One region of the Arthrobacter sp. NPDC089319 genome, then DNA from elsewhere that is predicted to be linked to it. Evidence: riboswitches for the same ligand, from Rfam matches in the RefSeq annotation. Region 1 holds a riboswitch; each other region holds the start of a gene.

Region 1 (12,864 bases):
TCGAAGCCGGCGAACCGAAGTGAAGTCGACAGCAGTTCACGGATGTTCGGCTCGTCGTCGACGACCAGCAGTTTGGCTTCCGGCTCAGACTTTTTCACGTTCCCAGTGTGCTCCGGGTTTCTGGGAGTTTGCTGAATGGATGCTGCAGGCAATCATGACCTGTGCTGGGGACGGCGCAGCGGTCAGCTGCGGCGGCTGAACAGTTCCACCGGGGCAAGCACGCCCTGCCGGACTCCCGCCGCCAGGTTCCCGATCTTTAGCTTGGCGTCGGTGCCCATATGCAGGTGCATGCCCAGCGGTGGAGCGCCGGAATCGGACATCTTGTCCTGGGTCCGCTGCAGGAACTCGACGGCGAAACCGTGCCGGTTGCGTTCGCCCTCCAGCCGGAAGCCGGCCGCCGTCAGGGCCGCAAGATATCCGGTCCGGTCTTCCAGGAAGGACGAAGCGGGCGTCGATGCCCAGGGCAGCGGGTACTGCGGAGCGTTCGCGGACATGGACATGATGTCGTAGAGAGCAAAGATGCCGCCCGGCTTCAGCACACGGTATATCTCGCGGAAGGCGCCCGCCTTGTCGGGAAGGTTCATGCCTACGTGCAGCATGGTCGCCGCATCGAAACTGCCGTCCTCGAACGGCAGCTCCAGGGCGCTGGCCACGCTGAACTGAACCAGCGCCTCCAACCCGGAGCGCCGGGTGAGTGATTCGGCCGTCCGCACTGACCCGGGTGTCAGATCCACACCGTGGACTGTGACTCCCAGATGGTGGGCCAGATAGCGGGCGGGCCCGCCAATCCCGCTGCCGACGTCCAGCACCCGCATGCCAGCCCGCAGGCCCGCCCCTTCCGCCACCGACTGCGTGGCGTCGGTGCCGCCGATGTGCAATTGGTCCGCCGCCGCCAGCACGTCCGGGTCGATGTTGTCCGGATCATGGCCAAGCGCAGCCAATCCGTCCAGGATGAGTGCCTCCAGGCCGGGGTGGTCATAGTGGGCGGCGACGTCGTCTTCGATGTCCATGGCAGCCTCCAACGGGTCAGGATGCCACGAGTGTACGCCCGCACTGACGCCGTCCTTCCGCCCGCGGCAAGCTGGGACACCGGCACTCCGCGGGGAAGACAGGGCGGAGGTGGTTACCCCTGCACCACGTCCTTGGCGTCCTTGATGGTGTAGGCGTAGCCCTGTTCGGCCAGGAAACGCTGCCGCTTGGCGGCGAAGTCCTGGTCCAGCGTGTCCCGCGCCACCACGGTGTAGAACCGCGCGGACCGGCCGTCCGCCTTGGGCCGCAACAACCGGCCCAGCCGCTGGGCTTCCTCCTGCCGGGAACCGAACGATCCGGAAACCTGGATGGCCACGGTGGCTTCGGGCAGGTCGATGGAGAAATTGGCCACCTTGGAGACAACCAGCGTCTGCAGCTCCCCGCGGCGGAACGCGTCGAACAGCCGCTGCCGTTCCTTGACCGAGGTGCCGCCCTTGATCACCGGCGCATCCAGGTGCTCGGCGATCTCGTCCAGTTGGTCGATGTACTGCCCGATCACCAGCAGCTGTTCGCCCTCGTGCGCCTTCACCAGCGCATCCACCACCGGTGTCTTGGTCGGCGAGGTCGCGCACAGCCGGTACTTGTCGCCGTCGTCGGCCATGGCGTACGCCACCCGCTCGTCCCGCGGCAGATCCACCCGGACTTCCACGCAGTCGGCCGGAGCGATGTAACCCTGCGCTTCGATGTCCTTCCACGGGGCGTCGTAGCGTTTGGGCCCGATCAGCGAGAACACTTCGCCCTCGCGGCCGTCCTCGCGCACCAAGGTGGCGGTCAGCCCCAGCCGCCGCCGCGCCTGCAGGTCCGCCGTCATCCGGAACATCGGGGCCGGCAGAAGGTGCACCTCGTCGTAAATGATCAGGCCCCAGTCGTTGGCATCCAGCAGCTCAAGGTGTGGGTACAGTCCTCCGCGGCGCATGGTCAGCACCTGGTAGGTGGCGATGGTGACCGGCCGGATTTCCTTGACCGAGCCGGAGTATTCACCTACCTCCTCGGCGGTCAGCGAGGTCCGCCGGACCAGCTCGTCTTTCCACTGCCGCGCGGAGACGGTGTTGGTGACCAGGATCAGCGTGGTGGTGGAACTGGTGGCCATGGCAGCCGCGCCCACCAGCGTCTTGCCGGCACCGCAGGGCAGCACCACCACGCCGGAACCGCCGGCCCAGAAGTTCTCCACGGCCAGCCGCTGGTACGGCCGCAACTGCCAGCCGCCCGGTTTCGCAGATTCGGCCAGCGCGATCGGATGCGGCCTGCCGTCGACGTAGCCGGCCAGGTCCTCCGCAGGCCAGCCGAGCTTGAGCAGCAACTGCTTGAGCTGCCCGCGCTGCGAGGAGTGCACCACCGTGGTCTCACCGTCGATCCGCGGTCCCAGCAGCGGCTGGATCTTCTTGGCGTGCATGACTTCTTCGAGCACCGGGTAGTCGGTGGTGCGCAGCACCAGGCCATGCTGCGGGTCCTTCTCCAGCCGCAGCCGCCCGTACCGGGACATGGTTTCCTCAATGTCCACCAACAGCGCGTGCGGCACCGGAAAGCGCGAGTAGTTCAGCAGCGTGTCCAGCACCTGTTCGGCATCCAGCCCGGCGGCGCGGGCGTTCCAGAGTCCCAGCGGCGTGATCCGGTAGGAATGCATATGCTCCGGCGCCCGCTCCAGCTCCGCGAACGCTGCGATGGCATGCCGGGCCTCGTTCGCCTGCTCATGGTCCACCTCCAGCAGGATGGTCTTGTCGCTCTGGACGATCAAGGGTCCGTCGGCCATTCAGCTGCCCTCCAGTAGTTCAATGTCCATCACCCGGTGGATGGAGACGGTGCGCTCGCTGTCGCGGTCCGGATCGAACACCCGAAGCCTGCCGCCGCTGACGGACAGCGGCAGCATGACCTGCCGCCGGTGGTTGCCGTCCGGATCCACAATCCCGATCCGCACCCGCTGCTTCAACCGGATGGCGGTCCGCAGCGTCTCCAGCGTCAGCAGCGGCCCCGCCTCAACGGCCGGACGGGCCGGGATCCCGGTGCTCCGCAGCGCGGCGAGTTGCGCGTCGGTCGCCTCGGCGCTGAGTTCCCATGGATGGGTTTTCACCGGGAACGACGACGGCGCCGGGCCGGCTTTCGCCGTCGCGGCACCGTCCGCCGGGGTGCCGTCCGCAGCGAAACCGCCGCCGCTGCCGCGCCCGCCGCCGATGCCGGCCACACCGCCCAGCGCCACGCCGTCGTCGGCCTCCGGCGCCGGCGCATAGCCATACTGGCGCAGCGCGGCGAGCAGATCGCGGGCCGCAGTGCGCGAAACCGCCACCGTGGGGGCCAGCCGGCGCAGGCCCAGGCGGCCGGTGCGCGGGTCGGCGAGCAGGTCGGTCAGCGTGTTCTCGTCATCGCTGCGCAGGAAGCTGGCGGCCGCACCGAGCCGCAGCGCACCGTGCCGGGATGCGGTGTCCTCCACTAGGTACTGCAGCGGCTGCGGCACGTCGGTGGCCGAGTGGCGGGTCAGGAAGCCGAGGATCCCGGCCGCGTCGCGCCCGGCGTCCAGCGCACGCCTGATGCTGTCCGCCGAGAACCGGTAGATGGCGGCCGGACCCTGGCCTTCGGCGGTGGACAGGAGGGACAGCTCGGCGGCGATGTCCGGCGCCAGATAGCCGGGAGCCACCGCGGTCAGGTCCGCCTGCAGCACGAATTCGACCAGGGGCTCCGGCAGCTGATCGGCCAGCAGCTCGGCGGCGTCGGCAAGCCTGTCCTGCGCCAGTGCGCGTCCCAGTCCGGTCAGCGCGCCGGACCCCACCAGGCCCAAGCGTGCCGCCTCGGCGAGGATGCCCGGCACCAGCCGTTCAAACCGGCGCTGCTGCCGCGGCCGGCGCCAGACCAAGTAGCCGGTGACCGCTTCCGGGGAGGGAGCCGGGGTGCTGCCGGTGGCGTTGGCATCCGGTATGAGGTCCGTTTCAACGTCCGGTCCGCCGGGCCGGCCTGCGGAAGCCGGCGGCAGGCACAGTTCTTCCAGCGCCTCCAGCACTCGGCGCCGGACGGCCGGCGCATCGGGCCGGGACGCTTCGGCGGCCAGGGCATTAATGGCGGTGTCCGACGGCGTCCTGCCGCCCACCAGCGAGGGCGCGCGGTCCAGCTGCAGCCAGGCCGATGCGAGCAGCAGCCACTGGTCTTGGCGCGCCAAGGAGGCGAACATGGCGTCGGCGTGGACCACCCAGCGGGAAGTATCGACGTCCAGCACGAGCAGTCCGGCGGCGGCTGCCAGCTCCAGCAGCCAACTGGTTTCGTCCGCGTCGATCCGCAGGGCATCCGCCAGCCGCCGGACCTCGCGGACGCCCACACCGCCTGCGCGCAGCGTGGCAACCGGGCCGCGGTGGACCTGGTCCAGCAGCTCGGACACCAGCCGCAGCGTCTCGGCCACGGCGGAGTAGGCCGCATTGTCGCGCAGTGAATTCCGGACCTGCGCGGCAGCTGTTGCGGGCGGCAGGGTGTGCCACGGGTCGGCCACTGCGCCGCCGCGGACCGCCAGGCCGACCGGCCAGGGGAGCTCCACGTGCGACGCGTCGATGGGCACCAGCAGTCCGTGCGCCGCCAGCCAGTCGATCGGTGACGTGGCTTCGCGGGGGCCGGTGCCGGCCAGCAGGTGCGGCAGCGCGCCGAGCGGGGAACGGCGGAACTTTCCGAGCAGTTCGTCGGTGTGCTCCGGTGCCCGCGCCATCAGCGCCGGCCAGGTCAGCGGGTCGGCCAGCCAGCAGTCGAGGGCGGCGGCCGCCGTGCCGGCGTCTTCGTCCCCCTCAAGAAGAGGGAGCTCAGCCGGCAGCTCGTAGCCGGACTCGCGCAGCAGCCGCACCGTGTGAACCAGATGCTCCGCGGCCACCGTGCTGGCGGCGGCCAAGGCGGCATAACTGCGCCCCAGGCCGGCCGGGTACGGCCCGAGCGCTTCGGCCAGGCTGGCCACTGGAAGGTAGGCCGGGGGCAGCAGGAGGTCCCCGCCGTCGTCGGCTGTAGAGGCGCCTGCGTCAGATGAGGGAAGTTCCACGCGCACCAGCAGGGCGAGGCCCCGCAGGCGGTCCAGGTAAGAGTCCAGGTCCTGCCGGCCGGCTGTGCCCGCCGGCTGCAGCAGCAGGGCACGCAGGGAGCGGGCGTCGGCGGCGCGGCCGGCATCAACATCGGTGCTCAGCACCACTGCCTCAAGCACTTCCAGCTCGGGCCGGGAGAGGTTCTCCAGCACCCGCTGGAGGCTGATCCGGGTGCAGGCCCGGGCGGCTAGCGCGGAAAAGTCCGGTACGGGCGGCAGGCAGAGGTCCGGCCGGGCGCTGAACAGCCGGCACAATTCGGCGTCGCTGCGGGCGGCCAACTGGCCGGCCAGGGCGCGGATGGATGACACCGGATTAACGTTACCCCGCACCGCTGCGGCCGACGCCGCCCGGCCGACACGCCCTTCGCCGGCAGCGGTGGTGCCGCTAGCTGCTGCGGCGACGCCGGATGCTGCCGGCCATCAGCAGCACCATCAGCACGAAGGCGATAGGGAAGCAGAACCATGCCAGGCCCATGAAACCGGTCCACACCGGGGTGCCGGTCATGGCGGCGGCCAGAATCACGCCGAGGCTGCCCAGCCCTGCCAGCAGGAGGACGACGGCTGAAAGGACCAGCACGCGGTGCAGTGCACCCGACTCGGCGGGGCGGGGCGCATTCTGGGCGGGGACTGTTCCGGACATGGCACCAGATTAACTCCCGGCCGTGCCGCGGCCCAATCCCGCCCGCATGCCGGGAGCGGAAACGGCCGCGCGCCGGACTCCGCCGGCGGCGGAACAAGCTAATCTAGAGACAGACTTTCCCCGCCACGCCGCGGCCGCGCCTGTGGCCGGTGTACTGCTGGCGGGGCACATGGTAAGAACGCAGCAGCGGGCGGTACCGCCGCGACATTTAAGCAGAACGAGGTAAGCAAAGTGCCCATCGGCAAAGTCAAGTGGTTCGACACGGAAAAAGGCTTCGGTTTCCTAGCCAGCGAAGACGGCCAGGAAGTGTTCTTGCATGCTTCGGCGCTGCCGGCCGGCGTCAAGGACGTGAAGGCGGGTACCCGGATGGAGTACGGCATCGCCGACGGGCGCCGCGGCCCATCCGCGCTGTCTGCCCGCATCCTCGACGCGGCTCCCTCGGTGGTGCGCGCAACGCGTAAGCCGGCCGAGGACATGGCCGTCATCACCGAAGACCTGATCAAGCTGCTGGATGGCATCTCCAACGGGCTGCGCAAGGGCCGCTACCCGGAACGCTCCCACGCCTCCAAGGTTGCTGCGGTGCTCCGCCGTGTGGCCGACGACCTGGATGCCTAAGCGGACTTGATGACTGAAAACCTGATCGACTCCGGCGCTGAAACTGCGCCCGTGGAGCAGCCCGTCGCCGGTGGGCCCGAGGCTGCGGCCGCGCCCCGGCGGCGGGCTGCGCGCCGCACCGCCAAGCTTGACCTAGTCCTGGCCGCCGCGGTGGACCGCGCCCGGGAGGGCGTGCTGGAGATCGCCCCGGCCGAACAAATCGGTGAACACGCCGGCAGCTACGCCGACGGCGACCGCTTGGTCACCCACCGGTTCGAGGCGAAGCTGGCGGGCTACGCGGGCTGGCAGTGGTACTCCACGTTGGCTCGAGTCCCGCGCGGCAAGGAGGCTACGGTTTGCGAAGTGGGCCTCCTCCCGTCCGAGGGTTCGCTGCTGGCTCCCGAATGGGTGCCGTGGGCGGACCGGGTGCGCCCTGAAGAAGTGGCGGCTGCGGCCGAAGCAGAAGCGGCTGAGGCGGCTGAGGCGGCTGCGGCAACCGAGGCGCAGGACGACGCCGAGGAGGCTCCTACACCGGACGCGGGAGAAGTTCCTGCGGCTGAGAGCCAGGACGAGACCGCTGAAGTCGGTGCAGCCGTGGACGAAAATGCAGCGGACGAGGCGGCCCCGGCCAGCGCGGCCGCCGATGCTTCGGCTGGCGAAGGCCAGACAGACGCAGCCGAAACCAACGCGACCGAGGATTTCACCCAAGCCACGTCCTAACATCCGATCGACGAGGCAGGTTCTGCAGCCGGAAGGGGCGGTAAAGCATGTTTCGTTCGCTGCGGCTGTTCAATTACCGGATCTGGTTTATCGGCGCGCTGATCTCCAACGTCGGCACATGGATGCAGCGAACCGCCCAGGACTGGCTGGTTTACGACATCCTCACCGAGCAGGACGCCGCCGCCATGGGCATAGTGATGGCGCTGCAGATGGGACCGCAGCTGCTGATGGCACCCTGGGCCGGGCTGGTCGCCGACCGGTTCGACCGGCAAAAGCTGCTGATGGCCACCCAGATCTCGATGGCCGTGCTGGGCCTGGCGCTGGGCCTGATGGTGATGGCCGACGTGGCACAGCTGTGGCATGTGTACGCCTTCGCGCTGGCGCTGGGCATGGTGACGGCGGTGGATGCGCCGGCGCGGCAGACGTTCGTCTCGGACCTGGTCCGCGACGACTACCTGCCCAACGCGGTGGCGCTGAACAGCACCTCGTTCAACCTGGCCCGGATGATCGGTCCGGCCATTGCGGGCGTGCTGACCGTAGCCATCGGCCCCGGCCCGGTGTTCTTGATCAACTCCGCCACCTTCGCGGCAATGATCGCGGCGCTGCTGGCCATCCGTAGGCAGGAACTCCACCCACGGCAGAAGGTGGCCAAGGGCCGTGGCCAGATCATCGAGGGCTTCCGGTATGTAAAGGACCGGCCGGACCTGGTGGTAGTACTGGCCGCCATTTTCATCATCGGTACATTCGGGCTGAATTTCTCCGTTTTCGTGGCGTCCATGGCGCGCACCGAATTCGGCGGCCATGCCGGTGACTTCGGCGTGCTCTCCTCAGTGATGGCAGTCGGTTCGGTCACCGGGGCGCTGCTCAGCGCGCGCCGGGACAGGCCTCGGTTGCGCTATATTTTCGGTGCCTCGGTGGCCTTCGGTGTTGCCTGCACGGCGGCGGGCCTGGCCCCGACGGTCTGGCTCTTCGGGCTGGCTCTGGTGCCGGTGGGGGCTGCGGCCATCACCATCATGACCAGCGCCAACGCGTATGTGCAGACCACCACCGAGCCGATGATGCGCGGACGCGTGATGTCCTTGTATATGGCCATCCTGATGGGCGGAACCCCCATCGGCGCTCCGCTGGTCGGCTTGGTGTCCAACAGCTTCGGCCCGCGCTGGGGCCTCGGGGTGGCAGCGCTGTCCGGGGTGGCCGCCGCCGCCGTCGGGATTTTGTGGGCCTGGCGCGCGCACCACATGCGGCTGCGCTTCGACCGTTCGGCCCGGCGGAAGCTAAGCATCACCTATGGTGTGCCGGACCGGCAGGTCTGAGCCGGGGCCGGTCCGGACCAAAAGAAGGTTCGGACCGAAAGAATTCGGACCAAAGAATCGGATCCAAAGAATAAGGTCCGGCTCCCCGCGATCGGGAAGCCGGACCTTATTGATCTACGGTGCGGGACCTAGTCCTGCAGGCGCTCCACCACGTAGTCGATGCAGGCGAGCAGGGCGCTGACGTCTTCCGGATCGACGGCGACGAAGGTGGCAATGCGCAGCTGGTTGCGGCCAAGCTTGCGGTAGGGCTCCACATCCACCACGCCGTTGGCGCGCAGCACCTTGGCCACCGCTGCGGCATCAACTGACTCGTCGAAGTCGACGGTCGCGATGACGTTCGAGCGGTGTTCCGGGTTGACCACATACGGCGTCGCCAGCGCGGAGGCCTCGGCCCACTGGTACACCCGCCCGGCCGAATCGGCGGTACGGCCGGAAGCGAAGTCCAGGCCGCCGTTGCCGTTCAGCCACTGAATCTGCGCATTGAGCGTCACCAGGGTGGCCAGTGCGGGCGTGTTGTAGGTCTGGTTCTTCAACGAATTGTCGATCGCGGTTTCCAAGTTGAGGAAGTCCGGAATCCAACGGCCGGTGGCACCGATCTTGGCCGCGCGTTCCAGCGCGGCGGGGGAGAAGACACCCAGCCACAGGCCGCCGTCGGACGCGAAGTTCTTCTGCGGTGCGAAGTAGTAGACGTCGCTCTGGGTGACGTCTACGGCCAGCCCACCGGCAGCGGAGGTGGCGTCAATGAGAACCAGGGCGCCGTCGTCGGCACCTTCCACTCGCTGCACCGGGGCGGCCACACCGGTGGACGTTTCATTCTGCGCCCAGGCGTACACGTCCACGCCGGCCTCTGCACGCGGCTCCGGCCGGGAACCGGGCTCCGCGGTGATGATGCTGGATTCGGCCAGGAACGGAGCCTTGTTGGTGGCCGCGGCGAACTTGGAGCTGAACTCGCCGAAGGAGAGGTGCTGTGCCTTCTGCTCGACCAGGCCGAATGAGGCGACATCCCAAAATGCCGTCGAGCCGCCGACGCCCATGATGATCTCGTAGCCCGCGGGAGCCTTGAAGAACTCCTGGAGTCCCTCTCGGACGCTGCCCACCAGGTTTTTGACCGGAGCCTGGCGGTGCGACGTTCCCAGCAGGTTGCGGCCGGCAGCGACCAGCGCGTCGACCTGTTCCGGGCGGACCTTGGATGGGCCGGCGCCAAAACGCCCGTCCTTCGGAAGCAGGTCGGCGGGAATGCTGATGGACTGGGTATCGCTCATGAATACCTTTCCTGGCGTGGTGGCAGTGATCTCGATGGCAGTTCACCGTTGAACGCCCGTATCATTCTGCCCCAACGCCGGCAGGCGCCGTTAGTCGGAACCGGCAATGTTGCGCGGCACCCCGGCGCGTCTACCGGCGGCGGAACTGCCGGTCGTGTAGGGAAAACAAGCTAGGCTGGAGAGGGGCCCCACCCTCATGCCTGCTGCTGGAGCAGCCCTTTTCACCGCGCGCCGAGGAGCAAGAACCAATTGACTGATCTCATCGACACCACCGAGATGTACCTGCGCACCATCCTCGAGCTCGAAGAAGAGAATATCGTCGCGCTGCGCGCCCGGATTGCCGAGCGGTTGCGTCATTCCGGCCCCACCGTCTCCCAGACGATCGGCCGGATGGAGCGGGACGGACTAGTGGTGGTCACCGGCGACAGGCATCTGGAACTGACCGAACTGGGCCGGCGCAAGGCGACCGAGGTCATGCGCAAGCACCGGTTGGCCGAGCGCTTGCTCTCCGACGTCATCGGCCTGGACTGGGCCTATGTCCATGACGAGGCCTGCCGCTGGGAACACGTGATGAGCGAGCGGGTGGAACAGCGGCTCTACGATCTGCTGGGCAAGCCGACGGTGTCCCCGTATGGCAACCCGATTCCGGGGCTGGAAGCGCTCGGCGGCCAGCCGGCCGAGGAAACCAACTACGGCCTGCTCAACCTGGCGCAGGCCATGGGCAGCTATACGCCGGACAAACAGGTCAGCATCGTCCGGCTGGCGGAGCCGATCCAAGTGGAGCCGGAACTGCTGATCCAGCTCGAAGAGGGCGGGCTGAAGCCCGGTGCCACACTGCAGTTGGAGACCGCGGGTGAGTACATTTCGGTGCGCGTCCCGGGCATCGAGGGCGCGCTGGAACTGCCTCCGGAAGTGGCCGCCCACATCTTTGTTTCGATGGAATGAAACGTTGCGCCGCGGAATCACGCGGCGCAGATAACGGATTTATTACTTCGGGGTAATTTTCCGTATAGTTGTCCCGGGCACCGAGACATCGGTCCCGCACCCTCCGCAAGCCGAACCCTGTCGGCGGGGGAGTGCATCCGTGAGACAGGGGCGGAGGACCCACCAAGCGGCAGTTTTGTTCGCTGCCTTGGGGTGAAGCCGCAGCGGGCAAAGCCTCGGTGAATCGTTCCACTGTTGCTCTGTGCGGTGCGGCCGAGTTTTCTCTTGACTCGAATCCGACAGCTAACTTCGCAGGCGCTTTGGGAGAGGTATAGATTTTGGCAGGACACAAAGCCTCGGGACGGCGCCGTTCAACCGCCCCGGTCGAGTACTCACGCCCGCGCGCAGCAGCAACAGCCGGCCGCCGTCGTGCCCAGCCGGCACCGTCGCCGGTAGCAGCGGCCGCCCGCGACGTCGGCCATAAAACAGCGATTGTCGCCGCCGCCTCCGGCATGGTGCTGACCGTAATGCTTCCAACGACGGCCGGCGCCACGGCCGACGCCCCGCAGGAAGCAGTGGCAACCAGCAGCATCTCTGCGGCCACGGAAGCGCGCTTGACATTCGAACGGGCCGGGCTGACCAGCAAGTTCGACCCGGACACCAAGCTGAAGCAGGTCATGGTCGCCTCCGGCGGTAAGGCCAAGGCGATCGGCAGCGAGGGATCCCTCTCGCAGCCGATGGACGAGCTGATCAAGACCTCGCCGTTCGGTTACCGGGTCAGCCCCATCACCGGTTACGCCGGAGAACTGCACACCGGCCAGGATTACGGAGCCCCCTGCGGCACGCCCGTCGCAGCCGCGGCCGGCGGCACCGTCGTCGAGGCCGGGTTCCAGGTTGGCGGCGGCGGTAACCGGATTGTGGTGGACCACGGCAACGGCCTGGAGACCACATACAACCACCTGAGCACCATCGACACGGCGGTTGGCGCAGCCGTGGCCCGCGGCGAGGTATTGGGCGAAAGCGGCACCACCGGAGCGTCAACCGGCTGCCACCTACACTTCGAAGTCATGGTCAACGGCAAGCTGGTGGACCCCACCGGCTGGCTCTGACTGACACGCCGTGACCGGAATGTGACTCAGACGCCAAACTGTTATAAGGTTTCACCTGTGCCTGGCATCAACTGCCAGGCACCTTTGGGCGGAATGCCGAATTCTGCCGTCGCCCAAAGTTCGTTCGCACCGAATCGCATGGCAGAAGCGGGGGAACCACTTCCCGGACATCGCAGGATGTCCTTGGGGTAAAGCCGATCAGGACCGGGCCACCAGCCCGGAAACCGACCGGCCGGATGAACTCCCATCCGAACCCGACAGCTCACCTCGCAGGCATTTGGGAGAGGTACAACCGTGTCCAAGAGCATTACTGCCGGCCGCCACCGTGCGACCCCTGTCCGCACCAGCCCGCTTGAGACTATTTCCAAGGCTGTTTCCGCAAACGCCGGAACTGTTGGACGCCAAGGTGCCGTGATCGCCGCCGCTACCGGCCTGGTCCTGACCGCTGCCATTCCGGCACAGGCCGTCAGTGCCGAACGTAGCGTCGATGCTCCGGCCCGCGTGCAGGTGGAAGCCGTGCAGGCTTCCGCGGCCGTGAAGCTGACCTTCGAACGCGCCGGGGTCACTTCCACGCCGGCACCGGAGACAGTGGTCCAGGCTGTATCTAACGAGATCAACCCGACCGCCGGCGACGACGCCGCGTCGGACAAGGGTAAGTCCACCAAGAAGTCGGGCGAAGCCTCCGCCAGCGGAGCCGCCGCGGCCATCGTCGCCGCAGCCTACGGCCAGATCGGTGTGGCCCAAGACTGCACTGCGCTGGTCGAGAACGCACTGCGCGCAGCCGGCTACGCGGTCGGCGACCTCGCCCCGGCACAGTTCTTTGCTTACGGCACACAGGTTTCCACGCCGCAGCCGGGCGACATCATCTACTACGCCAACGGCGGCGCCGGCGTGGCCCACGTGGCCATCTACGTTGGCAACGGACAGGCGGTCCACGGTGGTTGGGCCGGCTACAGCACCGTGCTGGGCAGCGCCTACATCGGCTCCGGCCCGGTGTTCATCCGTCCGGCCGGCTAGAGCCTTCCTGACGCTTTCCCTATTCTCTAGGGGTTGTATCGCGGCGCGCCTTTCGGGGCGCGCCGTCGGTCATTAAGGGCCCAGCACGACGGCGGAATTCGGCGTTGGTGGGCCCGTTTCGGTGCGCGCCGGGCAACCTCCGTAACCTAAAGATCACCGTTCCGTGATCAGAACGTGACAATGCTCCTCGGATCGTATACGCTCTAACGCGTGCCAG
Region 2 (12,864 bases), on a different contig from region 1:
GCCAACGCCCTGCCGCACGCCATCGGCGCGCAGTTCGCTTATCCCGGCCGGCAGGTCATCTCGGTCTCGGGCGACGGCGGGCTGTCCATGCTGCTGGGCGAACTGATCACCGCGGCTTCCTACCGACTGCCGGTGAACGTGGTGGTGTTCAACAACTCCACGCTGGGCATGGTCAAGCTGGAAATGCTCGTGGACGGGCTGCCGGACTTCGGCGTGGACGTGCCAGACGCCAATTACGCGGCCGTGGCCCAGGCCCTGGGTTTCCACGCGGTGCGCGTTACCGACCCTGCTGAGATCGAAACCGCTTTCCGCGCCGCCTTTGCCCACGCCGGGCCCTCCTTGGTGGAGCTGATCACCGACCCGAAAGCGCTCTCGCTGCCGCCCAAGATCACCGGCGAACAGGTCTTCGGGTTCGCGACGGCCATGTCCAAGGTGGTGCTGAACCGTGGCGCAGGCGAGGCGGTGAGCATGGCCCGCAGCAACCTGCGCAACATCCCGCGCGGTTAACTCGGCGGTCGACCGGGCGGTTGACCTGGTCCGGCACCGATCGGGCGGTTGATTGGACAAGCCATCCCGGCGGCCGGCCGGCCTCGGGCTGGGATACTGGAGACGTGGAGATCGAACTGGAATCAGTGCTGACGTGCCCGGACTGCGGGCATGAGACTAGTGCGCAGATGCCCACTGATGCCTGCCAGTTTTTCTGGTCCTGCCCGCGCTGCAACTCCCGGATACGGCCGCTCGAGGGGGACTGCTGCGTGTACTGCTCGTACGGCACTACACTGTGCCCACCGAAGCAGGCCGAAAGTTCCCAAGCAGCCCCTTGCTAATCCGCCGTTCGTGACCGTTAGCGGACAGCGGCGGTCAGCTATCTGCTGCAGCGAGCTTTGATTGGGGCTCGGCCAGGACGCCGGCAAGATGGTCGAGCGCGCCGGGAACCAGCGAGAAGTACGCCCACACCCCGCGCTTTTCGCGATGCAGGATGCCGGCGTCCACCAGCACCTTCAGGTGGTGGGACACCGTAGGCTGCCCCAGCCCGAGTGGCTCGGTCAGATCGCAGACACAAGCCTCCGATCCTTCGCTGGCGGAGATGATGGAGACCAACCGCAAGCGGTTCGGATCGGCCAGGGCCCTAAACCTAGAAGCCAGCGAGGCGGCACGTTCGGCGCTCATCGGGTGCGCGCCACTAGGCGTGCAGCAGGAAACGTTGTCTCGCTCGGCACCGGGCACCAGGTCGGTAACTGACATCATGCCATCAATTATGCACAGATTGACACTTGTCGATATGTATGTGGATACTCTGTATCGACGAACATCAATACTTGTCCGCCGTCACGGCGCCGCCACGTCCCCGTCCTGAGGAGCCTTGTGAGCACCCCCGTTGCAGCACCGGATGCCAGCCAGGTGGCGGCCCGGATGTCCACCCTCGACCGCTTCCTGCCGGTGTGGATCATCGCGGCGATGGTCGCCGGCCTGCTGCTCGGCCGCATCGTCCCCGGTATCGGACCGGCGCTCGATTCCGTCCAAATAGCCGACGTTTCGCTGCCCATCGCCGCCGGGCTGTTGGTGATGATGTATCCGGTGTTGGCCAAGGTCCGCTACGACGAAACCCGCCGGGTGGTCGGCGACAAGAAGCTGATGGTCACTTCGCTGGTGATCAACTGGCTGGCCGCACCCGCGTTGATGTTCGCGCTGGCGTGGATCTTCCTGCCGGACCTGCCTGAATACCGGACCGGCTTGATCATCGTGGGGCTGGCCCGCTGCATCGCCATGGTGATGATCTGGAACGATCTGGCCTGCGGTGACCGCGAGGCAGCGGCCGTGCTGGTGGCGATCAACTCCGTGTTCCAGGTCGTCGCCTTCGGCGCGCTCGGCTGGTTCTACCTGCAACTGCTGCCGTCCTGGCTGGGCCTGCCGACCAGCAGCGCCGAGTTCTCCTTCTGGGCGATCACGGTGTCTGTGCTGGTGTTCCTGGGCATCCCCCTGTTGGCCGGATTCCTGACCCGCACGCTGGGCGAAAGGGCCAAGGGGCGTCAGTGGTACGAAGGCAAGTTCCTGCCGAAGCTGGGTCCGTGGGCGCTGTACGGCCTGCTGTTCACGATCGTGCTGTTGTTTGCGCTGCAGGGTGACGAAATCACTTCCCGACCGCTGGACGTGGCCCGGATCGCGCTGCCGCTGCTGGTCTACTTTGTCGTGGTGTTCGGCGCCGGCATGGTGGTGGGCAAGCTGCTGAAAATGGGCTACGAGCGCACCACCACGCTGGCCTTCACCGCGGCCGGCAACAACTTCGAACTGGCCATCGCGGTGGCGATCGGCACCTACGGGGTGACCTCCGGGCAGGCGCTGGCCGGCGTCGTCGGCCCTTTGATTGAAGTTCCGGTGCTGGTGGCCCTTGTCTACGTGGCGCTCTGGGCACGACGGCGGTTCTTCGCCTCGCCTGCCGAGGCGCCGCCTGCCGCTGTGTTCCGCTAACCCGACGTCCGGCCCGCGTCCCCCGGCCACGTCTCCCTTCCCGGCCACGGTCGACATCCAAACTTCCTCCCCCAGGAGCATCCAGCACATGACCGCCGAAACCACCCAGAAGCCTTCCGTCCTGTTCGTCTGCGTGCACAACGCCGGCCGGTCGCAGATGGCCGCTGCCTACCTCAGCCATCTGGCCCAGGGCGCCATCGAAGTCCGCTCCGCCGGGTCGCAGCCGGCCGAGCAAGTGAACCCCGCCGCGGTCGAGGCGATGCGTGAGGAAGGCATCGACATTTCCGCCGAGCAGCCCAAGGCCCTCACCACCGAGGCAGTCAAGGACTCCGACGTGGTGGTGACCATGGGCTGCGGCGATGAATGCCCGTTCTTCGCCGGCAAGCGCTACGAGGACTGGGTGCTGGAGGACCCCGCAGGCAAGGGCGTGGAATCCGTCCGGCCGATCCGGGACGAGATTAAGGGCCGCATCCAGCAGCTGATTTCCGAACTGCTGCCAGCCGCGCACCCGGACGCCGGCTGAGATCCGCTTCCTTGCTTCCGCGCCGGCCCGAGCCCATGGCAGCCGGCAGCGTGGGCGATAGGCTGGAAGTCCCGAATTTAAGGAGAGGTCCATGAACTCCGTTGCCCCTACCCTGCTGACCAGCGCCGGCCTGATCGGCGGCTTCCAAACCGCCCGCGCCACCAAGAACCGGCCACTGGGCGGCGCCGTGCTGGCCGTGGCCGGTGCCGCCGCCTTCGCGCTGTGGAAGCGCAACGCCGGTGCGGGCCGGGCAGCGGCGCTCACCGCCGGATATTTGGCGGCGTTCGGGCTGTCCCACCCGCTGGCCAAGAAGCTCGGCGCCTGGCCGTCCGTCTATACAGTGACGGCTGCGACGGCGGTCGCGTCCCTGGTCTTCGGCCGCAAGCGCTGACCTTACCTACTCCTCCGGGCTATCCCAGAAAAGCTGGCCGTCGTCGCTTCTGGCGCCGGCTGACGGCTCATGGATTGATTCCTTGCCGCCCGGCAGCAGATGCACGACGTCAAAATTGTGCAGCACCACCAGCACATCAGCGATGAGCCGGCGATGGCACCGCCACCACACGCTCTCGCTGCACATGATCGCCACCTCTGTGGCCTCGGCATCGGCCAGCAGGCGTGCCACGCCGCCGGCGAATTCCGGCGTGCGGGTATAGGCGGCGTAGGCGCGGAACGCAGCGACCCGCCACCAGCCGTCGGGCTCCGGCTCCCCCGCCGGTATCCGCCGCCGTCCGCCCAAGGCTTCTTCCCAGCGGTAGCCGACACCGGCGTCGCGAAGCCATCCGGCGAGCGCATCACTGCCCATCTCCGGGTGCTTGCGGCTGCCCGGGAAGCGGCGGACGTCAACGACCTTCTGCACGCCGGCCCCGGTGAGCAGTGCGGTCAGTTCGTCGGACGTGCTGGTGCCGTGACCGAATGTGAACAGCCGGCGCGAAACGCCCTGTTTCATCGGCAAACCGGCGCTACTTACGGACCGTTCCGCGCGTCTTGCGGTCCCGCAGGCGCAACTGGATGATCCGGGCCGCACCTGCGGCCGCCACCACAATCCCGCCCGCGACCGCGGCGATGAACAGCGCAAGCCCCAGTCCGACCTGCCCCTCGAAGCCAAAGTAGCGCAACAGGACTTGGTCCTGGTTCTGCGCAATGAAAATGATCAGCAGCACCAGCAGAATCAGCGCGATAACAACCGCCGTCCAGATCATCCCCAGGCGGGTGTTGTGGTGGTTCGCCGGTTTTCCCTTCGGTCGGCCGCTGACCGGCCCGCCTGACCCGGGTTGAACTGCGTCGGACGCACCGCGGCCGAAACCGCCGGACGGCTCCGTGCCCGGTCCGCCGGCTCCCCCGCCTTCAGCCTCGACGCCGTCCGGTCCCGTGCCCTGCGGATTCGAAGTCATTGCTGTCCCGCCTTTCGCCACTGCCGCCGTTTCCCACAGCGTAGACGAACAGCCCGTCGGGCAACACCAAACCCAAGCGGTAAAAGCCCCGTTTGCCGCTCCTTCTCAGGCTGGTTTTCGACCATTTATTCCGCGAGGTTGCTGCGCAACAGTTTGAAAAAACGCTTCTGGTACTCCGGGAATTCGTCGCTGGCCAGCACTCGTTCGATCCGCTGCCGGACCCACTCGCCGTCCCAGTAGCCCAGCTTGACCAGCTGCGGCAGCAGGACGGACAGCCTGCGGCTCTCCCTGGGGTTGGCCTCGTCGAACTGCATGGCGCTGGCGCCTTTGACTCCGGGCACGCGGAACAGCTCTTTCAGCGTCACCTCGATCAGAGCGGGCCGTTCCCGCAGGAACTTCAGGAAGTCGATGCGCTCCACTTGCGTCTCGCTGAGCAGGAGCAGCATCGCCCCTCGTTGGACCGGCGCGTGGACCAGCCCGTCTCGGGTCCAGTCAAACATCGCCTCGATACCTCGGTTGCGGTCCCAGCCTTTCGGGTTCCGTTCATACCGGGCCGACCAGGATTCAACGAACAGCTCCAGCCGGTCGGGGAACAGCGCGGGCGGCGCATCGCGTGCCACCCCACGGTCGGTGTAGGACAGGTCGGCCGAACGTTCCGCACCGATGCAGGCCATGTGCGCGATGTCCGCGGCGGCCCAGTGGTCCGCCGTCAACCCGCCCAGCCACCACCCGTCCGGAGAGCGTGCGCCGGTTGGCTCCGCGGACACCACCAAGCGGAGCCGGCGGACCAAGGTCTTCTGCCGGCGCTTTTCGCCGTCGTCCATCGCTGCCGCGTAGGCGAGCGTCCCTGCCCGGTCGCCGCCCGCCAGCAGGTCGAACAGCCGATTGTCGGCCGCCGACGTCGGCAAAGAATCACTCATGCAGCAAATTTAGCCCGCCCGAAGGCCGGAGAGGGTGAGCGGTGAAATCCAGTCCGCGGGCCATCTCCACGTCCCGCGCGATCTGGCCGCGGCTGGCCAACCGCATAGGCTGGCAAGCATGGACTCCCCTATCCAGAGCTACCTGCGCACCCTGCACGCCGAGCTCGCCGGGCTCAAGGACGGCAAGCCCTACGCCGGCATTCCCGCGATGGCGGGGGTGGATCCTGACAGGTTCGCCATCTGTCTGGCCACGGTGGACGGCTACGTGTACGAGGTCGGCGACTCCGGCGAAGAGTTCACCATCCAGTCCATTTCCAAACCGTTCACCTACGGGCTCGCGCTGTCCGATCTGGGCCTGGAGGCCGTGGACCGGAAGGTGGACGTGGAGCCGTCGGGGAACGCGTTCAACGAGATCTCGCTGGCTCCCGGTACCGGCCGCCCCGCCAACGCCATGATCAACGCCGGGGCGCTGACCGCCACCTCGCTGATCAAGGGCAGCGGCGGCAAGACCGGCTTCCGCCGCATCTTGGAGCACTATTCCGCCTTCGCCGGCCGGGAGCTCTCGGTCAGCGAGCGCACCTACCAGTCGGAGGCACGGCACGGCTACCGCAACCGGGCGCTGGCCCACCTGCTGCGCTCCTTCGAGATCATCGAGCAGGAGCCGGACCCGGTGGCGGAGGACTACTTCCGGCAGTGCTCGGTGCTGGTCACCTGCCGCGATCTGTCCGTCATGGCCGCCACGCTGGCCAACGGCGGCACCAACCCGCTGACCGGCAAACAGGTGCTGGACCTGGAAGTGGAGGAACGGGTCCTCTCCGTCATGGCCACCTGCGGTATGTACGACGACGCCGGGGCATGGCTCTCGGACGTGGGCATGCCGGCCAAATCAGGGGTCGGCGGCGGCCTGCTCGCGGTGCTGCCGGGCCAGCTCGGCCTGGCCGTCTATTCACCGCCGCTGAACGATCACGGCAGCAGCGTCCGCGGGGTGGAGGCCAGCCGGCGGATCTCGCACGACATGGGGTTGCACTTTGTCCGGGCGGCCCGCACCGGCCGCAATGCCATTCGCGCCAGCTACGACATCGCCGATGCGCCGTCCGGCATCCGCCGCACCGACGCGGCCGCCGACGTGCTGCGGGACAACGCCCACCGCGCCCGGGTGATCGAGCTGAACGGGGACCTGCTGTTCGCCGGCACGGAATCCATGGTGCGCGAGGTCAGCGACCTCGACGAGTCGGTGGAACTGATCATCCTGGACATGCGTCGGGTCGATGAAACCGCCCCCGTCGCCCTGGACATGCTGGAGCAGCTCCGGAAGTCGCTGGCCCAAGACGGACGCGGTCTGGTGCTCATCGACGGCGAGGGCGCCCTGGCGCAGCGGTTCGAAGAGGACGGGCGGGCGGTGCCGTCGTTCGCCACCCGTACCTCCGCCGTCGAATTCGCGGAAAACCAGTTGATTGCCAGCTACGGGGACGAGCTCTGCCAGCCGGCCACCGTGGACGTCGCCGACTCGCCTGCGCTCAGCCCGCTCGCCGCCGGGGACGCCGCTGCCTTGGCCGCACTGATGGAAGAGCACAGCTACGACCACGGCGACGTCATCCGCCGCATCCGCCAGCGCTTCGGCGGTGTCTACTTCATCCTGTCCGGCAGTGTCGTCACCACGTCGCCGGGTCCGGAGAACAGCCGGGTCAAGCTCTCCACCCTCAGCGCCGGCATGACGTTCGGCGAAATGGCGCTGGGCAGCGCCGACCGACAGGAAACCACAGTGCGCGCCCACGGCACGGTACGGGTCAAACTCCTCCCGGCCGAGACGATCAGCCGGCTGGAGAGCGAAAACCCGCGCCTCGCCGTCGAGCTGTGGAAGGCACTGACCCGCGACGCGTACGCCCATGTGGACCGCTACATGCGCGAAACAGCCGTGCGCATCCGCGACTGAAACTAGAACGGGTACTGCGCCTGCCCGCTTTGTTGGATGGTGATCCAGCGCTCCTCGGTAAACGAATTGATGCCGGCCTGGCCGCCGAACTTGCCGTAGCCCGACTCGTGGATGCCGCCGAACGGGGCCATCGGCTCGTCCTGCACGGGCTGGTCGTTGACGTGGCTGATTCCGGTTTTGAGCCGCTGCGCCACCTTGAGGCCTTCGGCCAGGTTCTCCGTGATCACCCCGGAGGTGAGTCCGTAATTCGTATCGTTGGCCAGCTTCACCGCCTCTTCCGGACCGTCCACTTCCATCACCGTGGTGGCTGAACCGAAAATCTCCTCGTCGTAGACCCGCATCTCTTCCGTGATGCCGGAGAGGACTGTTGCCGGCACCACGGCTTGGCCCGCCTTCTCTCCGCCGGCCAGGACCTGCGCGCCCTTGGAGACTGCGTCGTCGATCAGTGCATACTGCCGGTCCGCCGAGCTCTGGTTGACCTGCGGTCCAATGACGGTGGCCTGGTTCATCGGGTCACCGGTGGGCAGCTTGGCCACCTTCTCCGCAAAGCGGCTGGAGAATTCCTCGACGATGCTGCGGTCCACGATCACCCGGTCGACCGACATGCAGATCTGCCCGGCGTTCATGAACGAGCCGAAAGCCGCCGCCTGGACGGCGTAGTCGATGTCTGCATCTTTCAGGACCACCAGCGAGTTCTTGCCGCCGAGCTCCAGCACCGCCGGCTTCAGGTTCTGCGCAGCCAGTGTGCCGATGATCCGTCCGACTTTAGTGGAACCGGTGAAGTTCACGTTCCGCACCCGCGGGTCGGCAATCAGGGTACCGACGATGTCGTTCGCGTCCGCCCGGTCGTTCGTGATCACGTTGAGCACTCCCGGCGGCAGGCCTGCGTCCAATAAGGCGTCCGCGAGGAACAGGCCGCAGGCCAGCGGTGCATCCTCGCTGGGCTTGAGCACCACAGTGTTGCCAACGGCCAGCGGGATGGCCATGGCGCGGATGCCAAGGATGAAGGGCGCGTTCCAAGGCGAGAGCGCCGCCACCACACCGTAGGGCTGGCGGACCGAGAGCGAGAACTTGCCCGGCAGGTCGGTGGCGAGCACATCGCCCCGCGGAGCGGTAGTGGCCGCCGCGGCAGAGCGCAGAATGTTGGCGGCAAGTTGGACGTTGAAACCGGCCCAGACCGCTACTCCCCCGACCTCGCCGGCCATCAACTCGATGCCCTGCTGCATCCGTTCCTCCAGCAGATCGGCAGCTTTCAAGAAGATCTTCGCCCGCTGGGTGGGCGGAGTGGCGGCCCAGGAGTCAAAGGCAGAGGACGCAGCCCCGACGGCGCGCGTGACATCCTCCGGACCGGCCGCGGCGACGGTGGCGTACGTGGCACCCGTGTAGGGGCTGATGTCCTCGGTGGTCTTGCCGGAAACCGCCGGGACGTGCTCGCCGTTGATGATCAGATCGCGCGTGATGGGCATGGCGCTTCATTCCTCTCCGAAGTGGCTGGGCCACGCCGCCGGCCGCAAGCCGGAGCGCCGGCCGTTTCTCGCGGCCCGGTTAATCCGGAGCCTACTCCCGCCGTCGGGCTCCGACAATGGCAGTTGACTGCCCTGTGGAACCGGCCCAGACGGCCCTCTTTGGTGATGATGTTCACTCGAAAGGGTCGAAAATGCACTCAAAAACGTCTCGAATGCCGTCGGTCTGTTCCACGGGATGTAGCAATCCGGTGCTTCCGATCCGGTGTAAAACGGGCCTCGGAACGCGGAAGTTTCGGGGCTTTCAGGTTATCCACAGGTAAATTTCAGGTCTTGGACAGTTATCGAACCGTTATGTAGTGTGATCATCACGTCGGCGATCATGCGCCGTCGTCCTCGGAAGGTATTGCTGAGCTCTGCCAACCTTCCCGAGTTTGTTCGCTAGACATCTGGCAGAGGCGGGGGACCCACTTTTCCGGGCCCCTCTTGGGGCCCTTGGGGTTAAGTCGCGTGGAGTGCATGCCGCACTGCCGCACGACCGGGTGACTCCCATCCGAATCCGACAGCTCACCTCGTAAGCATTGGGAGAGGTCTACTTCTTGCTGCTCAAAAACAACCGTGCCCGCCACCGCGCCACCCCCGTCCGCAACACCACCGTGGCCGGCCTGTCCAACGCTGTTTCGACCCACGCCGGCACCGTCGGCCGCAGCGCCGCCGTTGTCACGGCCGCCGGCGGCCTGATGCTGGGCGTCGGCATGCCGGCCAACGCCGCCGCCGATGTCACCGTCCCGACCTACGGTGCAGCCGATGTGGCAGACACCGTTGCCGCCCCGGCCACTGCCGCCGCCGAGGTGGAGCAGGCTTCCGTGACCACCGAAGCTGCTTCCGACGCCGCCACCCACACCGTGGTTTCCGGCGACACCGTAGGCACGATTGCCGCCCAGTACGGAAAGAACGTGCAGGATGTGCTGGCCGCCAACGGTCTGGACACTTTCACCATCATCTACCCGGGCGACGAGATCGCGCTGACCGGTTCCGCCCAGGGCACCCAGTCCGGCGGCCAGGTTGCGCAGGGCTCCGGCGCCGGCGTTGCTGCCGCGGCGACGCAGGCTGCACCGGCAGACACCGCCACCGTCTCGCTGGCCAGCACCAACATCAAGCCCGCTTCCACCGCCGGCAACCAGAGCATCGTGGACATCGCCATGCAGGGTGTGGGAACGCCCTACGTCTGGGGCGGCACTTCCACCTCCGGTTGGGACTGCTCCGGCTTCACCCAGTGGGTTTACGCCCAGGTGGGCGTCGACCTGCCCCGCACCAGCCAGACTCAGGGCAGCGCCCTGACGCCCACCAGCAGCCCGAAGGCCGGCGACCTGGTAGTGCAGAACGGCGGCAGCCACATTGGAATCTACTTGGGCGGCGGCAAGATGATCAGCGCGCTCAACCCGAGCCAGGGCACCTTGGTTCACGATGTGAGCGCCATGCCGGTCACCGGCTACTACACCATGTAGTCACCACAGTCTCCTGGCCCGGCTATTCCCCCAACGGCCGGGCCAGGATCACAGGGAGCCCCGTCGGCCATGCGCCGGCGGGGCCTCTCCCCTTTTAAGGGAGGGCGATTCCTGCAGGAATGCCGCCGCGTTAGGCGCTTTCTCGCGGTACGAGTCCCTCCTCCTCAATCTGCGGCAGCAGCCTCTCAAACAGGGGAGGCTGCGCCTCTTTAAAGGATGCCGCCGCCCACCTCCTCTTTAAAAGCCGCCACCTCCTCCTTAAAAGGGGGAGGTTTTTCCTCTCATAAAGGAGCCCTCGGCGCGTTTCCGCCCATACTCACTGGGAAGGCATCAGAGCCCGTCCGCCTACCTCCCCGCGCGACTCCCAGGCGAGGTGGCCCCTGCGGCGAGCACCGCCGTCGTTATTTGGCAGGGCTTGAGGGGCAGCGGGAATAGGCGCTGATGGCCGAGGGTTAGACTACTATTCCGCCGTTTTGGGCGGCGTTTCTGGCCCTACCGGCCGACCACAACAGCACGTACTCCACCCGAGGATTCTCCCGTGAGCAATGAACCGTTGACGAATAGTGCCTCGGCGACGCCCCGACCGGCCCAGGGCGGCGGTCTGACGGCTGATGAGTCGCGCCGCAACCGCCGGGTGATCGGCATCCTGCTGGTTTCCGCGTTTGTGGTGATCCTCAACGAGACGATCATGTCCGTGGCCCTGACCGACCTGATGGAAGACCTGCACATCAGCGCCCGAGCAGCCCAGTGGCTGACCACCGCGTTCATGCTGACCATGGCCGTGGTCATCCCGGTGACCGGCTTCCTCTTGCAGCGTTTCACCACGCGGCAGGTTTTCACCGCCGCCATGCTGCTGTTCTCGTCGGGCACGCTGCTGGCCGGGCTGGCTCCGGGATTCGAGGTGCTGCTGGTGGCCCGCGTGGTGCAGGCCTCGGGCACCGCGATCATGATGCCGCTGCTGATGACCACGCTGATGAACCTGGTGCCGGCAGAGGACCGCGGGAAGACCATGGGCAACGTCTCGATTGTCATTTCGGTGGCGCCGGCGATCGGCCCGACCATCTCCGGCATCATCCTCAACGCGCTGTCCTGGCGCTGGATGTTCTGGTTGGTGCTGCCGATCGCGCTGGCCATGCTGTTGGTCGGCAACCGGCGGATCCAGAACGTCAGCGAGCCCAGGCAGGTGCCCTTGGATGTGCCGTCAGTGGTGCTGTCCGCCATTGGCTTCGGCGGGCTGATTTACGGCCTCAGCCAGGTAGGTTCCGGCCACGGAACAACGACGGCGGAGCCCACCTCGAGTGCCGCGATGTGGATTGCTTTTGCGGCCGGCGGGGTGGGGTTGCTGGTGTTCCTGCTGCGCCAGGTTCGGCTGCAGCGTGCGGATAAGGCGCTGCTGGATCTGCGGCCCTTCCGCGCAGTCAATTTCTCCATGTCCGTAGGCCTGATGGCCGTGAGCATGGCGGCGCTGTTCGGCACCATCATTCTGCTCCCTATATATATGCAGCAGGTTCTGGGGCTGGAACCGCTGCAGATTGGCCTGATGCTGCTGCCCGGCGGCCTGCTGATGGGCCTGCTGGCGCCTGTTGTGGGCCGGCTGTACGACAAATTCGGGCCAACGGTGCTGTTAGTGCCGGGTACCGCGGTGGTCAGCGCCGTGCTCTGGTACCTGTCCACGGTCAGCGAGAATACTGCTCCGCTGACACTGCTGGCCGCGCACATAGTGCTCAGTCTGGGTTTGGCGCTGCTATTCACGCCCCTGTTCACCGCGGGACTGGGTTCGGTGCGGCGGCAGCTGTATTCACACGGAAGTGCGATTATCGGCACCGTTCAGCAGGTTGCCGGCGCTGCGGGGACCGCCATGTTCATCACCGTAATGTCCATGCAGACAGCTGCGCTGACGGCTGGCGGCGCGGAAACGTCGACGGCGGTGGCCGGAGGCGTGCGGGCCGCCTTCCTGGTGGGGGCAATCATCTCCGTGGTGGCCGTGGCGGCCGCGTTCTTCGTGCGGAAACCGGTGGAAGAAGAAACCGTCGAGGCTGCCCGGGACGGTGCACGAGCAGCGCACTGAGCCTGCTCGAGGTGCGGCCAGGGTGCGGCCGTGCGCCTGCCTAGCTCTGGTCACTGAGCAGCAGCTCGCCTGCCAAGCTCTGGTCACTGAGCAGCAGCTCGCCTGCCAAGCTCTGGTCACTGAGGTGCTCGGCCTCCAGCCTGCTTGAGCTGTGTCCGCCGCACCGCGGGGCACCTTCCGTACAACTCCACCTCCACAGGCACCATTCACGGGCGCCTCGTCCACATCCACATTTCCACCTCTCCTACTAGTTTCGAGCCCTTCATAGGCTGGATTTATGGCGATCGAGGTGCTGGATGCGGCTCCGGGAGCAGGGCAGGATGATTCCGCTCTGCTGGCTCGGCTGCGCGCCGAGGTCGCCGGCTTCAACGATCAGCTTCGTGCTGGCGGGCTGACCCGCAGCACTAAATGGGTGGCCCGCACGGCAGCGCAAGTGGAAGAGCTGGCCAATACCGTGGCCCAGACGCAACTGATCCTGGCCCGGATCGTCAAAGAGCAGAACATCGCGGCCGTGGGCGAAACGGATCAGCCGCACGATCCTGACGACCCGGACCGGCCGAAGCGCGGCGCCTTCACATCGAATGAGGAT
Region 3 (4,465 bases), on a different contig from region 1:
ACGTAGCCCAGGAACTGAACGGCCGGCCACGCAGAACGCTCGACTGGGACTCCCCAGCCGAGCGTCTGCGTGACTTACTCTTGACTACCTAGCCACCTACGGTGTTGCAACGATCCCTAGAAACCGCCGGCATCGCCGTCAGGTGGCGGAAGCTCCGCCGTCGTTGCTGGGGCTTAGAGCCAGCCGGCCGGATCCACGGTCTGGCCGTCCTTCACAACCTCGAAGTGCAGGTGGCAGCCGGTGGAGTTGCCAGTGGTGCCCAGCTCGCCGATGCGCTCGCCTTGGGCGACCTTTTGGCCCAGCGAAACACCGATCGACTGCAGGTGGTTGTAGGTGGTCTTCAGGCCGCCGCGGTGCTGGACCACAATGCGGTTTCCACCGCCGCCCACCTGGAAGCCTGCCTCAACGACCTTGCCGCCGTCGGAAGCGTTGACCGGGGTGCCGCAGCCCATCGCGTAGTCGATGCCGGTATGCAGTTCGCCGGCCGCGCCGGTGATCGGATTCGACCGGTAGCCGAAGCCGGAGGTCTGCTTCATATGCGGAATGGGGGCCTTCAGGCTGCCGGTCGCGAAGCCGGCGGTCTTGGCCTTGGCCGCATCGGCCTTTTTCGCGGCAGCGATGGCCGCCGCCTTCTTCTTGGCGGCCGCCTGGGCCTTCGCCTTCTTGTCCGCGGCGGCCTTCTGATCGGCCGCGGCCTTCTTGGCAGCGTCGTCAGCCTTCTTCTTTTCGGCGGACGCGGCGGCAACCTTGGTCTTTTCCTGGGCGGCCTTGCTGGCAGCCCAAGGCCGGTCGAACCGGAGGTCGGCTCCCTTGGCAGCCTGGACGCTGACCGCGCTGTTGTTGGATACGGGTTCGGTGCGAACCAGTTCTTTCGCGTCGCCAGCGTGGGCCACCGGGATGGCAATCACTGCCAGCATGCCGGCGGTTGCGGCTGCAATGCCTGCCTTGCGGGCAACCGAGTGGGCCGCGGCGGGCGCTTCTGCGCGGCGGCGGCCAGCGGGTTCTCCGGCAGAGCGGGAGATCAGGGACAGGGGCGACGTACGGGTGTCGGAACGGCGACGACCGCGGACAGGAGTGTTCACAGGGATTCCTCTCATGCGCCTGCGAAGTTAGCTGTCGGATTCGAGCGAGAGCTCACTCGGTCCTGCCGGCATAGCCGCGGGAAGCCGGCTTGCCTCTGAGGACTTCACCCCATGGTGCCCCCCAGCACCGTACGTGGTTCCTCCGCCCCTGCCTTCGACACAAAGCTCGATATCTTATGGTCCGCCGGCAGGGTTCGACGGGCGGACCGGGCCTACCTTCATAGTAGGAACTGCATCCAATTTACTGGAGCGACACGCGGTGTTACAACTTCGTTATCCGTGTTCCTAGTCACGGGGAAGTGCCGGTGGTCCCGGAGTCGCTCCAACGACCAACCGTGATCCGGCCGCCATGCAAGCCGATCATTGCCGTCATCCGGCAGCTCACCCCATCAACCAGGCCGCCGTCTGCGTTCGGCCGGAGATCTCATTGCGCTCGCCGGCCTGTACCCGAACGCTGGCCGGAAAGTAGCTGTGGCGCCGTTCTTCCAGCCGCTGGCGGGACTTCGGCGAGGGAATCGAGGTGCCCTTGCTTCGGTCGCAGCTCGCGCAGGCCGCCACGAAATTGGTCATCACGGTGGACCCGCCCTTCTTCCAGGGGAAGAAATGGTCGCCGGTGGTGGCCGGGTTCGGGCAACGGCGGCGCCGCGCAACCTCCAGTTCGCACTGGCCGCCGGCTCGTGCCAACCCTTCGCGGCGCTGCTCCCGGTTAAATTTGCGCAGCGGATCCCGGCGGCGCACATCGCGGGAGCGCCGGATCCGTGCAACAACGGCCACCGCCACCAACGCGAGGACCGGCGGACCGATCCAGCCCAGCACGGGCCACGCCGCCCGGACCAGTGCTTCGGCGCCGACGCCAACGAGAAGCTGCCGGATCCCCTGCAGCAGGCCGGTACCCAGGATGGCCGAGACCACCGCATAGGCCAGCCACGCCAAGGCAGCGACGAAGGCCCACAGCGTGATCCGCCGCGACCAGTAAATCATCCCCAGTTCAGACATCTCCCCACCCGAAGTCCCCCAGCTCCGCGAGTCAATCCGCCATCAGGTTAGCCGAGGCACCCTGTGAATTCCTCGGCCCACCAGCCCGGCCTACAACGCGGCCGCTCCGGCCTCGGCCACCGACTGGTCCTGCTCGCCGGAGCCGCCGCTAACGCCGATCGATCCCACCACCTGGCCGTCCCGGGAGAGCGGGATGCCGCCGGCGAAGATCATGATCCGACCGTGGTTGCTGGCGTGGATGCCGTAGAACTGATTGCCCGGCTGGGAATTGTCGCCCAGGTCCTTGGTCTGGATGTCGAAGGCCCGGGACGTGAAGGCCTTGTTGATCGAGATGTCGATGCTGCCCAGCCACGCTCCGTCCATCCGCACATGCGAGACCAGGTTTCCGCCCGCGTCGGCCACGGCAATGTTCATTGGCTGGCCGATCTCCGCGGCCTTGGCCTCCGCGGCGGCAATGACCCGGCGCGCATCTTCCAGAGTGACGGTGTGCATGGTTGCTCCTTGATCGAAGGCCGCGGGGCGGTCCTAGTGGATGTCATCGTTGGGACTGAGCACGTAGGTGGCGGCGGCTCCGGCGCCGAACGTCGCGCGGCCCTTCGGCGCGTCCCCCAGAGAAGGGCTGTCGCGTTGACCGCCTTGGCGATCGGCACCCTGTCGCAGCCCATCGCTTCGACCGTCCCGGTTTCCTGATAAGCGACCGCTCGAGTGCTGCTCATGGAGGATCCTCTCTGATCCGGACCGGAGCCACGGGTGGATAGGTGCCACCGTAGCCCTCGAGGCGCAGGGCTGGCTAGGGTTGCATCTCCGCGTCCTCGACCCAGCGATTCCGCCCGGCCCCCTTGTGGCCCCGCACGCGATCCGCAAGGGTGGACCCCATGGGTGCGAACGCAGCGGCAGGCCGGATGGTGGGCGCGGATGTCATCGTGGTGGGTGCCGGGCTCTCCGGCCTGGTGGCCACCGCCGAGTTGACCGAGGCCGGGCGTCACGTGCTGCTGGTGGAACAGGAATCGGAGGCCAACTTGGGCGGCCAGGCCTGGTGGAGCTTCGGCGGCCTGTTCCTGGTGGATTCGCCGGAGCAGCGCCGGCTGGGTGTCAAGGATTCGGTAGAGCTGGCCTGGCAGGACTGGCTGGGCACCGCCGGCTTCGACCGGCCGGAGGACTACTGGCCGCGCCGCTGGGCCGAGGCCTACGTGAACTTCGCCGCGGGCGAGAAGCGGGCGTGGCTGCGCGAGCGCGGACACCGGATCTTCCCGGTGGTGGGTTGGGCCGAACGCGGCGGCTACGACGCGAGCGGACCCGGCAACTCGGTGCCCCGCTTCCACATCACGTGGGGGACCGGTCCCGGCCTCGTGGAACCGTTCGCGCGCCGCGTGCGGGAAGCGGCCGACGCCGGACTGGTCACCTTCGCGTTCCGGCATCGGGTGGACGGTCTGCTAACCCGAGACGGCGCGGTCACCGGGGTGCGCGGCAGCATTTTGGAATCGACGACGGCGGAGCGCGGCCACGCGTCCTCACGCACCGTGGTGGGGGATTTCGAATACCCGGCCGGCGCCGTCGTGGTGACCTCCGGCGGCATCGGCGCGGACCTTGACGCGGTGCGGCGGAACTGGCCGCAGCGTCTGGGCACGCCGCCGGGCCACATGGTCGCCGGTGTACCCGAATACGTGGACGGGCGGATGCTCGGCATTGCGCAGGCGGCCGGTGGCCGGGTGATCAACCCGGACCGGATGTGGCACTACGTGGAGGGCGTCCGGAACTGGGATCCGGTGTGGGCCCGGCACGGCATTCGGATTCTGCCCGGTCCCAGCTCGCTCTGGCTGGATGCAACCGGACAGCGGCTGCCGGCGCCGCTGTTTCCCGGGTTCGACACCCTAGGCACGCTGGCGCACCTGCGCTCCACCGGACACGACTACAGTTGGTTCATCCTGAACAAGAAGATCATCGAGAAGGAGTTTGCGCTCTCCGGTTCGGAGCAGAATCCGGACCTGACCGGAAAGTCGGTGAAGGAAGTACTCAAGCGGGCGACCACGGACGTGCCCGGCCCGGTGCAGGCCTTTCTGGACCACGGTGTGGACTTCCTGCAGGCGGACACCGTGCCGGAGTTGGTGGCCAAAATGAACGAGCTGGTCAGGAAGCATCCGCTCGGCGAACCGGATGGATCGGCCGCGGTCGCAGACGCGCCGGGCGGGTCTGAAGACACCATGACACCGGCCGAACCCGTGCTGCCGGCGTTCAGCGAAGACCGGGACGGGCCGATGCTGGACCCGGCCGTGGTTGAGGCCGAGATTCAGGCGCGGGACCGCGAGGTGGGCAATGCCTACGGCAAGGACGCGCAGCTGATGGCCATCCGCGCGGCGAGACGCTATCTGGGTGACAAGTTTGTGCGC

What was found. A riboswitch is a leader RNA that binds a small molecule or an ion and turns the genes downstream of it on or off. The one in region 1 is predicted to bind cyclic di-AMP.
Region 2: it holds a riboswitch for cyclic di-AMP, as region 1 does, so the genes downstream of both, AB0N75_RS05200 (NlpC/P60 family protein) here and AB0N75_RS16110 (NlpC/P60 family protein) in region 1, are expected to answer to the same signal.
Region 3: it holds a riboswitch for cyclic di-AMP, as region 1 does, so the genes downstream of both, AB0N75_RS18740 (M23 family metallopeptidase) here and AB0N75_RS16110 (NlpC/P60 family protein) in region 1, are expected to answer to the same signal.

The regions. Positions count from the first base shown of each region.
Region 1 is NZ_JBFBGZ010000012.1:40,145-53,008, forward strand. Features, by position in the region: gene AB0N75_RS16055 (response regulator transcription factor) at 1-98, opposite strand, end outside; gene AB0N75_RS16060 (class I SAM-dependent methyltransferase) at 183-1,010, opposite strand; gene AB0N75_RS16065 (DNA repair helicase XPB) at 1,124-2,779, opposite strand; gene AB0N75_RS16070 (helicase-associated domain-containing protein) at 2,780-5,377, opposite strand; gene AB0N75_RS16075 (hypothetical protein) at 5,454-5,708, opposite strand; gene AB0N75_RS16080 (cold-shock protein) at 5,940-6,323, shown strand; gene AB0N75_RS16085 (DUF3027 domain-containing protein) at 6,333-7,022, shown strand; gene AB0N75_RS16090 (MFS transporter) at 7,070-8,335, shown strand; gene serC (phosphoserine transaminase) at 8,464-9,597, opposite strand; gene AB0N75_RS16100 (metal-dependent transcriptional regulator) at 9,847-10,542, shown strand; cyclic di-AMP (ydaO/yuaA leader) riboswitch at 10,641-10,855, shown strand; gene AB0N75_RS16105 (M23 family metallopeptidase) at 10,860-11,630, shown strand; cyclic di-AMP (ydaO/yuaA leader) riboswitch at 11,748-11,921, shown strand; gene AB0N75_RS16110 (NlpC/P60 family protein) at 11,925-12,647, shown strand.
Region 2 is NZ_JBFBGZ010000003.1:31,081-43,944, reverse strand. Features, by position in the region: gene AB0N75_RS05255 (pyruvate dehydrogenase) at 1-507, shown strand, start outside; gene AB0N75_RS05250 (GDCCVxC domain-containing (seleno)protein) at 612-827, shown strand; gene AB0N75_RS05245 (metalloregulator ArsR/SmtB family transcription factor) at 862-1,170, opposite strand; gene arsB (ACR3 family arsenite efflux transporter) at 1,414-2,469, shown strand; gene AB0N75_RS05235 (arsenate reductase ArsC) at 2,558-2,992, shown strand; gene AB0N75_RS05230 (hypothetical protein) at 3,084-3,383, shown strand; gene AB0N75_RS05225 (DUF488 domain-containing protein) at 3,390-3,938, opposite strand; gene AB0N75_RS05220 (lipopolysaccharide assembly protein LapA domain-containing protein) at 3,952-4,383, opposite strand; gene AB0N75_RS05215 (hypothetical protein) at 4,509-5,303, opposite strand; gene glsA (glutaminase A) at 5,422-7,236, shown strand; gene AB0N75_RS05205 (aldehyde dehydrogenase family protein) at 7,239-8,702, opposite strand; cyclic di-AMP (ydaO/yuaA leader) riboswitch at 9,129-9,294, shown strand; gene AB0N75_RS05200 (NlpC/P60 family protein) at 9,299-10,207, shown strand; gene AB0N75_RS05195 (MDR family MFS transporter) at 10,809-12,275, shown strand; gene AB0N75_RS05190 (DUF222 domain-containing protein) at 12,553-12,864, shown strand, end outside.
Region 3 is NZ_JBFBGZ010000026.1:63-4,527, forward strand. Features, by position in the region: partial or broken gene AB0N75_RS18735 (IS30 family transposase) at 1-92, shown strand, start outside; gene AB0N75_RS18740 (M23 family metallopeptidase) at 174-1,082, opposite strand; cyclic di-AMP (ydaO/yuaA leader) riboswitch at 1,086-1,252, opposite strand; gene AB0N75_RS18745 (HNH endonuclease signature motif containing protein) at 1,464-2,078, opposite strand; gene AB0N75_RS18750 (heme-binding protein) at 2,169-2,570, opposite strand; gene AB0N75_RS18755 (FAD-binding dehydrogenase) at 2,954-4,465, shown strand, end outside.